DNA from 4 places in the Oceanobacillus longus genome. Region 1 is predicted to be linked to each of the others. Evidence: riboswitches for the same ligand, from Rfam matches in the RefSeq annotation. Region 1 holds a riboswitch; each other region holds the start of a gene.
What was found. Region 1 has a riboswitch for S-adenosylmethionine ahead of ACFOUV_RS10910 (methionine biosynthesis PLP-dependent protein). Riboswitches for the same ligand answer to the same signal wherever they lie in the genome.

Region 1 (3,187 bases):
GATCGATATTAAATCGTTTTAAAACTTCTGATACAAATCGGAAAGTTCCACCATACACATCTTTTGTCACTACTACATGATCGCCAGCAGATAAGAGTAATAGTGCAGACGAGATGGCAGCCATCCCAGATGCGAATGCCAAGCCATGGGTTCCACCTTCGAGTTCAGCGATTTTTTCCTCGAGCGCCTGGCGGGTTGGGTTTCCAGATCTGCTGTAATCGAAGGCTCCAAATTCTTCAAAACTATTTTGGTGGAAAGTGGAAGAAAGATAGATAGGAACATTCACCGCCCCTGTCTGTGTTTCTCCTCTTTGTGCGCCATGAATTAATTTTGTTTCTAAATGATTATTATGTTGACTCATTATTAACATCCTCCTATTCCAAAATTGATAGTGCTTGCTGTAAGTCAGCTTTTAAATCTTCCACATTCTCAATACCAACGGAAAAACGTAGTAGTTCGTTGCTGATACCCCGTCTTAATCGCTCTTCTTCTGGCATATCTGCATGAGTTTGGGTGGTTGGATACGTAATAAAACTTTCGACACCACCAAGACTTTCGGCAAAAACAATCAATTGCAGCTTCGATAAGAAAGAATCGACATATTTACTCTTCTTTAGGCAAAATGAAAGCATGCCACCTTTATTGGGATAAAGAACTTTTGTAACAGCGGGGTGTTCTTTTAGATACTTAGCAATGGTTCTAGCATTTTCCTCATGTCTATCCATTCGGAGGGACAATGTTTTTAATCCCCGAATTAGCAACCAGGAATCAAATGGGGAGAGAACAGCACCATTAGCATTATGATTCAAAGATAATTTAGCACAAATCTCTTCACCTTTAGCTACGACTAACCCTGCTAAAACATCATTGTGACCACCAATATATTTTGTGGCACTGTGAATGACAATATCAGCACCGAGACTGATTGGCTGCTGCAAGTATGGCGTTAAAAATGTATTGTCCACAATTAATAGTAGACTATGTTGCTTTGCCAACGCTGCATACAGGCTTATATTTATTTCCTGCATCGATGGATTTGTTGGTGTTTCGATAAATATTGCTTTCGTATTGGGTGTTATTAGTTGCTTTGTCTTTTCAACATCGTCAAATGTATCATAGGTGGTTTTAATATTATAAATATCCGCATATTGTTCCAGCATACGGTATGTTCCACCATATAAGTCCTCGGGTGCAATTAAATGGTCACCAGACCGGAAAAGGGAGAGGACCAATTGGATAGCTGCCATTCCGGAGCTACAGGCGAAACCTGTATCACCAGCTTCTAATTCAGCGATCCCAGCTTCCAAAATGTTACGAGTAGGATTTTTTGTTCGCGTATAGTCATAGCCAGTGGATTGTCCAAGTCCCTTATGCTGATAAGCTGTTGATAAATAAATGGGTGGATTGATTGCTCCGGTTTTCTCATCGCTTTTATTTCCTAATTGAGCTAATTTGGTTTCAATACTTCTGATTGACATTTTTCAACCTCCAAATGTAAATAAGAGCCTTCTTCAACTAAGAAGAAGGCTCTAATATGTATGCATTCTTCTCATCTTCTAGGCATAAACATAAAACGCCTACTGGAATTAGCACCATAACCTGCATGGTTTGGTTGCTGAGACATCAAAGGGCCAGTCCCTCCGTCTCTCTTGATAAGAGATTAAACTAATTTATGTAATTTTTCTAAATAATACTTTCACCTTACAATATAAAATTAAAAAAAGCAAGAAGAATATAATATTTCATCTGAATATATTGCATATGCGGAAAGTTAAAGGAAAGGAGTAAGCACTTTTATGATGCTACATGAATACCTAATAAAGAGGGTGGTTTATAGCCTATAGACTTACCAGATATTCAATTAATTCAAAGGAAGTGACTCTATTGTTTTATCATGTAAAAGAATTGCAATACCACGCAAAGCCGGAACGTCCAGATCCCGTATTTGCTCGGAAACTGCAAGAAGTACTCGGAGGTCAATGGGGTGAGATGTCGGTAGCCATGCAATATTTATTCCAGGGCTGGAACACGCGCGGCGATGGAAAATATAAAGATTTGTTGATGGATACCGGGGCAGAAGAACTTGCCCATGTGGAAATGCTTGCAACGATGATTGCAAGACTCTTGGACGGTGCTCCTGACATGGAATTGGAAGATGCTGCAAAGGATCCAATGGTGGCAGCAATTCTAGGAGGAATGAATCCGCAACATGCAATTGTATCCGGATTAGGAGCTATGCCGGCAGACAGTATGGGAAATCGCTGGACAGCAAATTACATTATTGCAAGTGGAAACCTGCTTGCGGATTTTCGAATGAACCTGACTGCTGAATCACAAGGGCGTCTTCAGGTTGCACGTCTGTATGAAATGACAAATGACCGTGGTGTTAAAGATATGCTTTCCTGGTTACTTGCAAGAGATACCATGCATCAAAATCAATGGTATGCCGCAATCAGAGAACTGGAAGAAAAAGAAAATATCGTTGTACCGAGTACGTTCCCAAGGGAATTAGAAAAGCAGGAAGTAGCCTACACATTATTCAACTTTTCTATGGGGAATGAAAGTGCTGCTGGAAGATGGGCACACGGCCCAAGTATGGATGGGTGTGGAACGTTTAATTATGTTGAGGACCCAGTTCCGTTGGCACCAGCACCGAAACTTTCGCCAGCCCCACCGTACATTTTTAATACACCATTATGGGCATTGAGAAAGTCCGACGATTTGCCGGAACCGGATATGAAATAACATACAGAATGAGACTGGGACAAAAGTGTTTTAACCAAAGTAAAATCCGAACATAGTTGGTGTATATACCGCTACGGAAATACACTACGCTTTCCGCGGGCGCTGCTGAGCCTACTCCGAGCTATCGCTCTACGTAGTCTCACCTAGGCTTTTCATCCCGCAGGAGTCTCCGTGTATTTCCTTCGCTATTATGGCGAAATGTTCGGCTTTGAGTTAAACACTTTAGTTATGTCCCAGGCTCATTTTCATTTTACCCCCAACACTGCTTGGTCTGAATAGACAACTGAAAAAATTCACCATACAATGAATATATACCCCCATAAAAATCGACTGTTTAGGAATTATTTAAATTGTGTGTATTAAAACGTTGGAAAGTTCAGGAAGTAAATAAAGAGCAATTTAGAATAGAAGAAAGGAACGGTTACATATGAAATTAAGTGTA
Region 2 (3,187 bases), on a different contig from region 1:
GAGGAATTTAAATGGGTAGATTAGATAATAAAGTTGCAGTAATTACTGGCGGTGCTGGTGGTATAGGTAAGGTAACAGCAGAAAAGTTTTTGAAAGAAGGGGCTAAGGTCGTTTTAGTAGACTTATTCAAAGAGCCATTGGAGGAAGCGAAGAATGAACTTAAATCATTCGGTGAAGTATTAACGATTGAGGCAGATGTCTCCAAAGAAGATGATGTAAAGAAGTACGTTAAAGAGACGGTTGAGCAATTCGGAAAAGTCGACGTTTTCTTTAATAATGCAGGTATTGAAGGGAAAATTGCTCTATTAACTGATTTAGATGTGGAAGATTTTGATAAAGTAATCAATGTAAATGTCCGAGGAGTATTTTTAGGGTTGAAGCATGTATTGCCAGTCATGAGAGAGCAGGGACATGGTAGTGTAATTAACACTTCGTCTGGAGCCGGATTGATGGGTACTCCTAACCAAATTGCATACGGTGCTTCCAAGCACGCGGTGACGGGAATGACTAAAACTGCTGCATTGGAAATTGCAGATGCAAATGTTCGAGTAAATTCGATTCACCCATCACCAGTAAATACGAGAATGATGCGTTCCATTGAAGAAGGAACACTTCCTGGAAAGGGTGCAGAAGCAAAAGAAGCATTTACTCAAATCATCCCACTTGGACGCTACGGAGAGTCGGAAGATATGGCAAATCTGGTTCTGTTCCTTGCTTCAGATGAGAGTGCATTCATCACTGGTTCACAATATCGAATTGACGGTGGACTAGGTGCTAAATAGTTTGATAGATTATTATCTGTAGTATAGGAGTGGAGTATACTAAAGTAGTATATTTCCCTCCTGATTATGAAAGAAGGTTACCATTTCGTTCAATAAGTGGTAACCTTCTTTCTATTTAATTTACTCTTCTATTCTAAACTTCCCGACCTGTTCTCGCCCATAGCGTAATTTTCAACACCTGCTGAAGAAATAGCAAACGGAAATTTCTCCAATGGAAGCGTAGGGACGGTTCTCCTGCTTCCTTTTAGTTATATAGGAAGCAAAAGAACCGTCCTCGTGCTTCCCCGCTTCATATGCGACTAAATAATGATTGACTTTTTGAGCAGAACAGGGTAACTTATATAAAAATACATAAACGTACTTCTTATCAAGAGAGGTGGAGGGAAATGGCCCTTTGATACCTCGGCAGCGGGCTCGTAATGAGTACTGTGCCAATTCCGTCAGACAGTTGTCTGAAAGATAAGAAGAGGACATCGGATATTTCCACCCTCTTCTTATTATAGAAGGGGGTTTTTATTTTGGTTTAACAACCATAAATCTTTATATCTTAAAGTTGAGTATTACAATATGTTTAATAATAAAAAAAGGAGTTGTTAATATGACAGAATACGGTGTGTGGATTATTATTTTAGCAGTAGGATATACGTTTGCACTTATAGTAGCAGGGCAAATTGCAAAGCGGCGATTGACTAAAAAAGACAGTTATTTTGTAGGGAACCGAAATTTTAACAAATGGATTGTTGCATTTTGTATTACTGGATTATTTTCCGGTTCGACATTTATATCGATTCTGGAGCTATCTTACTTAAGTGGTATTTCCGCGATTTGGTATGGGATGGCAGAAATGGTTCAAATCTTTATTATCGCGTTACTGATCATCCGATCTTTCCGGAAAAAAATGCTTGTAACTGTTTCCGGCCTAATTGGTGATAAATTTGGGAGAACAGCAAAAGGGTTATCCGGTGCCATTACTGCATTTGCCTTTCCGATGTGGTCGGTTGCGACTGCGATTGCATTTGCTTCTGCTTTCCATGTATTCACTGGGATTTCCCTGAGTTTGTCTGTAGCCTTTACTGCCATCTTGCTTTTCATTTATTTGCAGGCTGGCGGTATGTGGTCCATTGCCTTTACACAGACAATGAATATGGTTTTGTTTGGCTTGATGATAGCGATCGGCATTATTGCCTTTTTCATTAATCCGGGAATTTCTGGTTTGGCAGCATTGAATTTGGAGCGTCCTGAAATGTTTGATTTTGGAAGCGTTGGTTTGCAAGTAATTGTCGTCTGGTTCGGTACTTTTCTCGTAAATGTCATTCTGGCACAGGCGGCTTTTCAGATGGCACTTTCATCCCGAACACCGGAAGAGGGACAGAAAGGCTTGATTATGGCTGGTTTTATGGCGATTCCTTTTATTGTTGGTGGTGTTCTATTCGGAATATCGGCAGCGGTAGTTGTGCCGAATGCATCGACAGGTCTCATTGCAATTCCGCTGTACCTGATGGAGGTCCTGCCTGCTCCACTCGTAGGTTTATTCTTTCTCGGAGTTTGGGGTTGTGCGCTCGGATGGGGTGGTCCATGCCAGTTCTCGGGTGCAACTAGTTTAGGGCGTGATGTTGGTAGTGCTATCAAGCCGACCGCATCCGGAGATCAACTTATCAAATATACAAAAATATCTTTATTGCTTTTAACCGGACTTATGATCCTATTTGGTTTATTGCGTACAGAGCAATCGGCATGGTGGAATGTGTTTGCCTGGACGATTAGAAACAGTGCAACGTTCGCACCGGTTGTAGCAGCCTTATTCTGGCCAGTCGTGACAAAACGTGCAGTTGTTGCATCCTTGTTTACAGGCTTTACAAGCGGTTTACTGTGGTATTACTTGGGCGGGTGGAATCCCCAAGAGTTTTATATGAATATACATCCCGTTTGGGTCGGAAGTTCCATTAACATCCTAACGATCACATTGGTGACACTTACCGATAACAAATCAGAATGGAATTTTAGAAAAACAGACAGATTTGGCTATTTAGCGTTGACTACAGGTCTCTTATTTACGATTATAAATGTCCTCTATTTTCAGACGTTCTATCAAAATGGATTATTCGGTTTATTTATGTTTGCGGCTATTTTGTGTTATTTTATTGCGGCGATAAGGTTTGTTCGCCCAGCTGAAGCGCGCGCTTTTCGGAGGGAGACTGCTGCGGTTTAATTTAACTGTTGTTGTTTTTTGTTGGTGAAAGGAAATTGATTTATAATAGATGGATTTTTATTGAAGATTTACAACCAAAAGAATAGCAGCTGAAAAATAATAATATAGAAAAAACTAAAGGCTCTCACGTTGTGTATCATGCACAATATGAGAGCCTCTTTTTTAATGCTAGGAAGCACGGGGACGGTTCTCCTGC
Region 3 (3,187 bases), on a different contig from region 1:
TATGCTGCGCGCGTATTTTCAGTTAGAGATATATCATCATAATCTGGAATACGTGATTCCGAATCCAAAATCACGTTTTCAAGTACAGAACCATAGCGAATGGCATTAAAAATTTGCGGTTCCTTTTCTTCAGAGAGATTGATACATTTTGCATAACAGCCGCCTTCAATATTAAACACGCCATTTGGACTCCAACCATGTTCATCATCACCAATTAAACGACGATAAGGATCTGCCGACAATGTTGTTTTTCCAGTACCGGATAGACCGAAGAATAATGCGACATCACCTTCAGCACCGACATTTGCAGAACAATGCATGGATAGCACATTACGTTGTGGGAGTAAGTAGTTCATGATAGAGAAGATTGATTTTTTGATTTCTCCCGCATATTCCGTACCCCCAATTAATACGATGCGTTTCTTGAAGGAAATCAATATGAAAGCTTCTGAATTCGTACCATCTATCGCTGGATCTGCTTTAAAGTCAGGAGCAGAAACAACAGTAAAATCAGCTTGATGATTATCTAGTTCTTCTTCTGTCGGTGGTATAAATAACTGTCTTGAAAATAGATTGTGCCATGCGTATTCACTGATTACCTGAATCGGTAAACGGTATTTCTCATCGGCTCCTGCAAAACCTTTAAACTGATAAATTTCCTCTTTCCCATTTAAATAGTCAATCACTTTTCTGTACAAAAGATCAAATACTTCTTCACGAATAGGTTGGTTTACTTTTCCCCAGTCAATAAAATCCTTAGAAACTTCATCGTTCACAATAAATTTATCCTTTGGTGAACGGCCAGTATATGTTCCAGTTGAAGCACAAACTGCACCAGTTGAAGTCAAACTTCCTTCATTACGGCTTAAGATCTTCTCAACTAATTGTGACACCGATAAGTTTTGGTGAATATTTTGATGGGTGTAAAGCTCTTTTAGTAATGACTTTTCCACAGTTTTCATATTGAATTCTCCTGCCTTTTTAAAGGTTTTGTATGTTATAATGAAATAACTTTTCAGATTATTTATCTTAATATGGTTATTAGTATAACACATTTAAATTAATAGTCCATACTAATTAAATAAGAATTTATGAAATTTATGTGATTCCGCTTACATCGTTAAAACAGTTGACAGTTTACCATTGTTTCGGTAATCTAATTTTGAACGGATACTCTCTTATTCAGAGTTGGTGGAGGGACAGACCCGATGAAGCCCAGCAACCATCACTACGGTGAAAAGGTGCTAACCTGATGCAAGGATTTTTCCTTGAACAATAAGAGCGAAAGGCCAGCTTGTAGTCCCTTTCCTCATGCATTGTAGGAAAGGCTTTTTTTGTTTTTAAGGATAGTAAAATTATTTTTAATGAAAACATATTTAACTGGTCATATAAAAATTGTTTTACCTTTTGAAGGTACTTTGAATAATATAGAAGAGAAAATTGATATCGAGTTCCGTAACACATAACAAAGGAGAGTTTAGCCATATGGCTGCAAATCGTCGTTTATTTACATCAGAATCCGTAACAGAGGGACATCCGGATAAAATGGCAGACCAAATATCCGATGCAGTTCTGGATGAAATTTTAAAGAAAGATCCAAATGCAAGGGTAGCATGTGAAACTACTGTTACAACTGGTCTCGTATTAGTAGCAGGTGAAATTTCCACAAGCACCTATGTAGATATTCCAGCGATTGTTCGAGAAACAGTCAAAGGAATTGGCTATACACGTGCAAAATATGGCTTTGACTATGAAACATGTGCCGTACTTACTGCAATTGATGAACAATCTGCGGATATTGCTGGTGGAGTTGATACTGCACTGGAAGCACGTCAAGGAAAAATGAGTGAAGATGAGATTGATGCAATTGGTGCAGGAGACCAAGGATTAATGTTCGGTTTTGCCTGTGACGAAACAGAAGAATACATGCCTTTACCTATTTCACTGGCACATAAACTATCCAAACGTTTGGCAGATGTCCGAAAAGAAAATGTATTGGATTATTTACGTCCAGATGGAAAAACACAGGTAACTATAGAGTATGATGAAAATGATCAACCGGTTCGAGTTGATACAATTGTTATTTCTACACAACATCACCAGGATACAACTACGGAACAAATTGAAAAAGATATGATAGAACATGTTATTCGTGAAGTTGTTCCTGCTGCCTTACTTGATGAATCTACGAAGTACTTTATTAATCCGACTGGCCGCTTCGTTATCGGTGGACCACAAGGAGATGTCGGCTTAACGGGCCGTAAGATTATTGTTGACACATATGGCGGGTATGCACGCCATGGTGGGGGAGCATTCAGTGGGAAAGACGCTACAAAAGTAGACCGTTCTGCTGCATATGCTGCACGTTATGTTGCTAAAAATATTGTAGCTGCTGGCCTTGCAAAGTCATGTGAAGTTCAATTGGCGTACGCGATCGGTGTAGCAGAACCTGTGTCCATTGCAATTAACACATTTGGTACAGGAAAGGTTAGCGAGGAAGTTCTTGTAGATGCAGTCCGTAAATTATTCGATTTGCGACCAGCAGGAATTATCCGTATGCTTGACTTGCGTAAACCAATATACAAAGAAACTGCTGCTTATGGACATTTTGGCAGAACTGATATCTTATTCCCATGGGAGAAAACAGACAAAATTGATGAATTAGTAGCAATGACGAAATAAAACGTATGATAGAAAGCCACACAACCCTGTAAAGGCTGTGTGGCTTTTTGGCAAGTAAACATTCGCCAAAACAGTAGTTATTTATTCGAATAAAGTTTGGTAGTATAGAAGTAAGGGAGGGTAGGGTATGTATTATTATGATAATGGCGATCATTTAATATTGAAAATAGTTATCCTAACAGGGACTCTTTCACTAATCCTTTTCATTTTTAATTGGATCATGAGGAAATTATTGAATGTTGAACGTCAGAAATGGTTCTCTAATCATTATGTTAATGATACACATAAAAAGTATGATAAAAGAATACGAGTAATTTCTGTTATCGCTTATTTGATTGCTATGTTTTACCTGATTGCTGACTCTTCGAATTTTGGTATGGAAACTTCCTGGTATTTATTCGTAGTTGGTATGGTCATTATGGCAGTACAAGAATTAATACGGGCTTATATGGAATGGAAATATCTAAAAGATAAAAATAATTATCTGTTTACACTAATTCAGTTG
Region 4 (3,187 bases), on a different contig from region 1:
ATTGTAACAGATGGCGAGATTGTTACAGTCGGTTTCAAAGAAGAAACATTCCAGGAAACTTGGAAATAAGTATTACAGGGACTAGAAAAAGAGAACATTAAATTGTATAGTTAGATTGGAATTAATTATTGGAGGGATAAGAATGAGCTTACCAGAGGAATTATTGTATTCAAAAGAACACGAATGGATTAAAAAAGAGAATGGAAATGTACGAATCGGTATTACGGCATTTGCTCAGGACGAACTTGGCGATATCGTTTTTGTGGAATTACCTGAAGTTGGTGACGAGCTAACCGTTGATGAGCCTTTTGGTAGTGTTGAATCTGTTAAGACAGTTTCTGAATTGTATGCTCCAATAAGTGGCAAAGTAGTTGAAGTAAATGAAGAGTTGGATGACAGCCCAGAGTTCGTAAATGAATCACCATACGAGAAAGCATGGATGGTTGTAGTGGAACTGTCTAATGAATCTGAGCTTGATGAACTACTTTCACCTGATCAATACAAAGAATTAACAGAAGAATAATGCTCCTTAGGCTGACTAAAGCACACAATTGTGTATAGTCAGCCTTCGTTTTATCATATAATGTATGTAAATAAGCATCTTTCTTGCTTGCATAAGGAGTGCTATGTGATGATAACTACTGAACCAGAGAAAGTAATTATTGTCGAAGGGCTGACAGACAAACGGCAGATTGCAAAGATCATCAACGACAATGTTACGATTATTTGTACGAATGGTACACTTGGTGTGGAGAAATTTGATGAATTACTGGAAACATATGAACTGGATGAGAAGGATGTTTTTATACTGGTAGATGAGGATAAATCGGGGATAAAATTACGGAAACAACTTGCTCGCGAACTGCCACATGCGGAACACATTTATGTTAGCAGTGAATACCGCGAAGTAGCTGCCACACCTGAGAAGATTCTTGCGAGTGCTTTACTCAGCAAACATTTTTCTGTCCATCCCATATTTTTATTTTAATGCAAAGGTATAAGGTGGTAAAAGGTGCAAACTATTACAGAAGAAACGCTTAAACAAGAACGAATGTTGCTCTATATTTATACTCCATTTTGTGGAACATGCAGTGTTGCACGTGCAATGCTTGAAAAAATTGAAGCGGTTCATCAGGAAAAAATATTTTTTGAAATGAATGCGTCTTTGAACCCCGAATTTATGATTGAGAATAAAATAGAAAGTGTCCCATGCCTGTTAATTAAGGAAGACAGCCAAATAAAGGAGAAAATCTATGCCTTCCAATCAACAGGCAATATCTATAGTTATTTAATAAAGTATAAGCCTGAGTTGTTTGCGAAAAGCTAAGGATAACAGAAAGATACAAAAATTTAATATTGACATGAATATTTCACCGTGCTACTATAGTCTCACTGATTCAAAACTTAATATTTTCTATCTCTTATCTTGAGCGGTGGAGGGACTGGCCCTTTGAACCCGCGGCAACCTTCAAATTTAAATTTGAAAGGTGCCAATTCCTGCAAAGTAGCACTTTGACAGATGAGAGAACGTGAGACTTTATGTAATCTATTACGTCTTTCTGTTCTCGAGCAGATAGACGTTTTTTGTTGATTGAATGTGAATCATTAGGAGGATAAATAGTGATTTCAATTGAGGGTTTAAGTAAAATCTTTGCTCTAAATAAGAAAAATATAACAGCTGTTGACGATTTGACCCTTAATATAAAAGAAGGCGAAATTTATGGCGTAATCGGATATAGTGGTGCTGGTAAAAGTACGTTCGTACGCCTGCTAAACCGACTGGAAGAACCAACTGCAGGTAAAGTTATCATCGACAACCAGGAGATTACGGCTTTGAATACGAAGCAGCTACGGCTTGCACGCCAGGAAATAGGTATGATTTTCCAACACTTTAATCTGCTTTGGTCAAAAACAGTCGAAGATAATATTGCCTTTCCATTGGAAATAGCAGGCGCATCCAAAGCGGAACGTTCTTTGCGAGTACAAGAGCTGATTGATCTCGTCGGACTTAGTGGACGTGAAAAGGCATATCCATCCCAGTTAAGTGGTGGACAGAAACAACGTGTTGGTATTGCGCGTGCACTTGCAAACAATCCGAAAGTATTGCTATGTGATGAAGCAACATCTGCATTAGATCCCGAAACGACCAACTCCATATTGAACTTATTGATGGATATAAATGAGAAGCTTGGTTTGACAATTATTCTGATCACTCACGAAATGCATGTTATTCGTAAAATCTGTAATCAGGTTGCTGTCATGGAGCAAGGGAAAGTCGTGGAACAAGGGCAAGTCCTAGATGTATTCACGCATCCGAAAATGCCCGTTACAAAGAAGTTTGTGGAACAAATTATGGGATCCAGTAGTGAAGATGATGATATATCGAATATGATCAATACGTATAGTAACGAGGGAAAAATTCTACGCTTGCATTTTCTTGGTGAAACTACAAATCAAGCCCTCATCAGTGAATTGGCGAAAAAGTTTGATATCGATTTGAATATATTGCAGGGGAAAATAACACAAACCCAGGCTGGCGGATATGGTACATTATTTGTCCAGGCGAAAGGTGAAATTGAGGAAATTGATATGGCAGTAAGCTTTATCCAGGAAGAAACCTCAGTAGAAGTGGAGGTTATCCGAGATGCTAACTAATTTATTTCCGAATATCGATATAGAAGATTTTTGGGTAGCTACCTATGAAACATTCTATATGACAATTCTGGCATTGATTGGGACATGTATTTTAGGTCTCATCTTAGGGCTACTTCTCTATCTGACAACGAAAGATGGAATTTGGCAAAATAATGTTGTTAATTTAATCGTAGCAGCCTTTGTGAATATATTTCGGGCGATTCCTTTTATTATATTGATTTTATTGTTATTTCCTTTTACTGATTTTTTGATTGGAACTATACGCGGACCAAATGCAGCATTGCCCGCCCTAATTATCGGTTCGGCACCATTTTATGGGAGACTCGTTGAGATTGCTCTCAAAGAAGTGGATAAAGGTGTTGTCGAGGCGGCAAAATCAATGGGAGCAAAGACAAGCACCATTATCTTACGCGTACTTATACCAGAATCCATGCCTGCCCTTATCTCAGGACTTACGGTTACAGCAATTGCTTTAATTGGCTATACTGCAATGGCAGGTGTCATTGGCGCCGGTGGACTTGGAAATTACGCC

Region 2: linked by a shared signal. The riboswitch ahead of ACFOUV_RS07250 (sodium:solute symporter family protein) and the one ahead of ACFOUV_RS10910 (methionine biosynthesis PLP-dependent protein) in region 1 are both predicted to bind S-adenosylmethionine.
Region 3: linked by a shared signal. The riboswitch ahead of metK (methionine adenosyltransferase) and the one ahead of ACFOUV_RS10910 (methionine biosynthesis PLP-dependent protein) in region 1 are both predicted to bind S-adenosylmethionine.
Region 4: linked by a shared signal. The riboswitch ahead of ACFOUV_RS08055 (methionine ABC transporter ATP-binding protein) and the one ahead of ACFOUV_RS10910 (methionine biosynthesis PLP-dependent protein) in region 1 are both predicted to bind S-adenosylmethionine.

Annotation. Positions count from the first base shown of each region.
Region 1 covers NZ_JBHSAO010000008.1:47,053-50,239, reverse strand. The annotation lists gene metC (cystathionine beta-lyase) at 1-361, opposite strand, end outside; gene ACFOUV_RS10910 (methionine biosynthesis PLP-dependent protein) at 375-1,478, opposite strand; SAM riboswitch class I at 1,547-1,659, opposite strand; gene ACFOUV_RS10905 (manganese catalase family protein) at 1,885-2,745, shown strand; gene ACFOUV_RS10900 (LLM class flavin-dependent oxidoreductase) at 3,173-3,187, shown strand, end outside.
Region 2 covers NZ_JBHSAO010000004.1:128,178-131,364, reverse strand. The annotation lists gene ACFOUV_RS07255 (SDR family NAD(P)-dependent oxidoreductase) at 12-782, shown strand; SAM riboswitch class I at 1,144-1,248, shown strand; gene ACFOUV_RS07250 (sodium:solute symporter family protein) at 1,381-2,991, shown strand.
Region 3 covers NZ_JBHSAO010000006.1:12,719-15,905, reverse strand. The annotation lists gene pckA (phosphoenolpyruvate carboxykinase (ATP)) at 1-962, opposite strand, end outside; SAM riboswitch class I at 1,176-1,282, shown strand; gene metK (methionine adenosyltransferase) at 1,486-2,682, shown strand; gene ACFOUV_RS07720 (DUF4181 domain-containing protein) at 2,810-3,187, shown strand, end outside.
Region 4 covers NZ_JBHSAO010000006.1:79,863-83,049, reverse strand. The annotation lists gene ACFOUV_RS08075 (arsenate reductase family protein) at 1-69, shown strand, start outside; gene gcvH (glycine cleavage system protein GcvH) at 143-523, shown strand; gene ACFOUV_RS08065 (toprim domain-containing protein) at 632-988, shown strand; gene ACFOUV_RS08060 (thioredoxin family protein) at 1,013-1,327, shown strand; SAM riboswitch class I at 1,419-1,526, shown strand; gene ACFOUV_RS08055 (methionine ABC transporter ATP-binding protein) at 1,621-2,655, shown strand; gene ACFOUV_RS08050 (methionine ABC transporter permease) at 2,645-3,187, shown strand, end outside.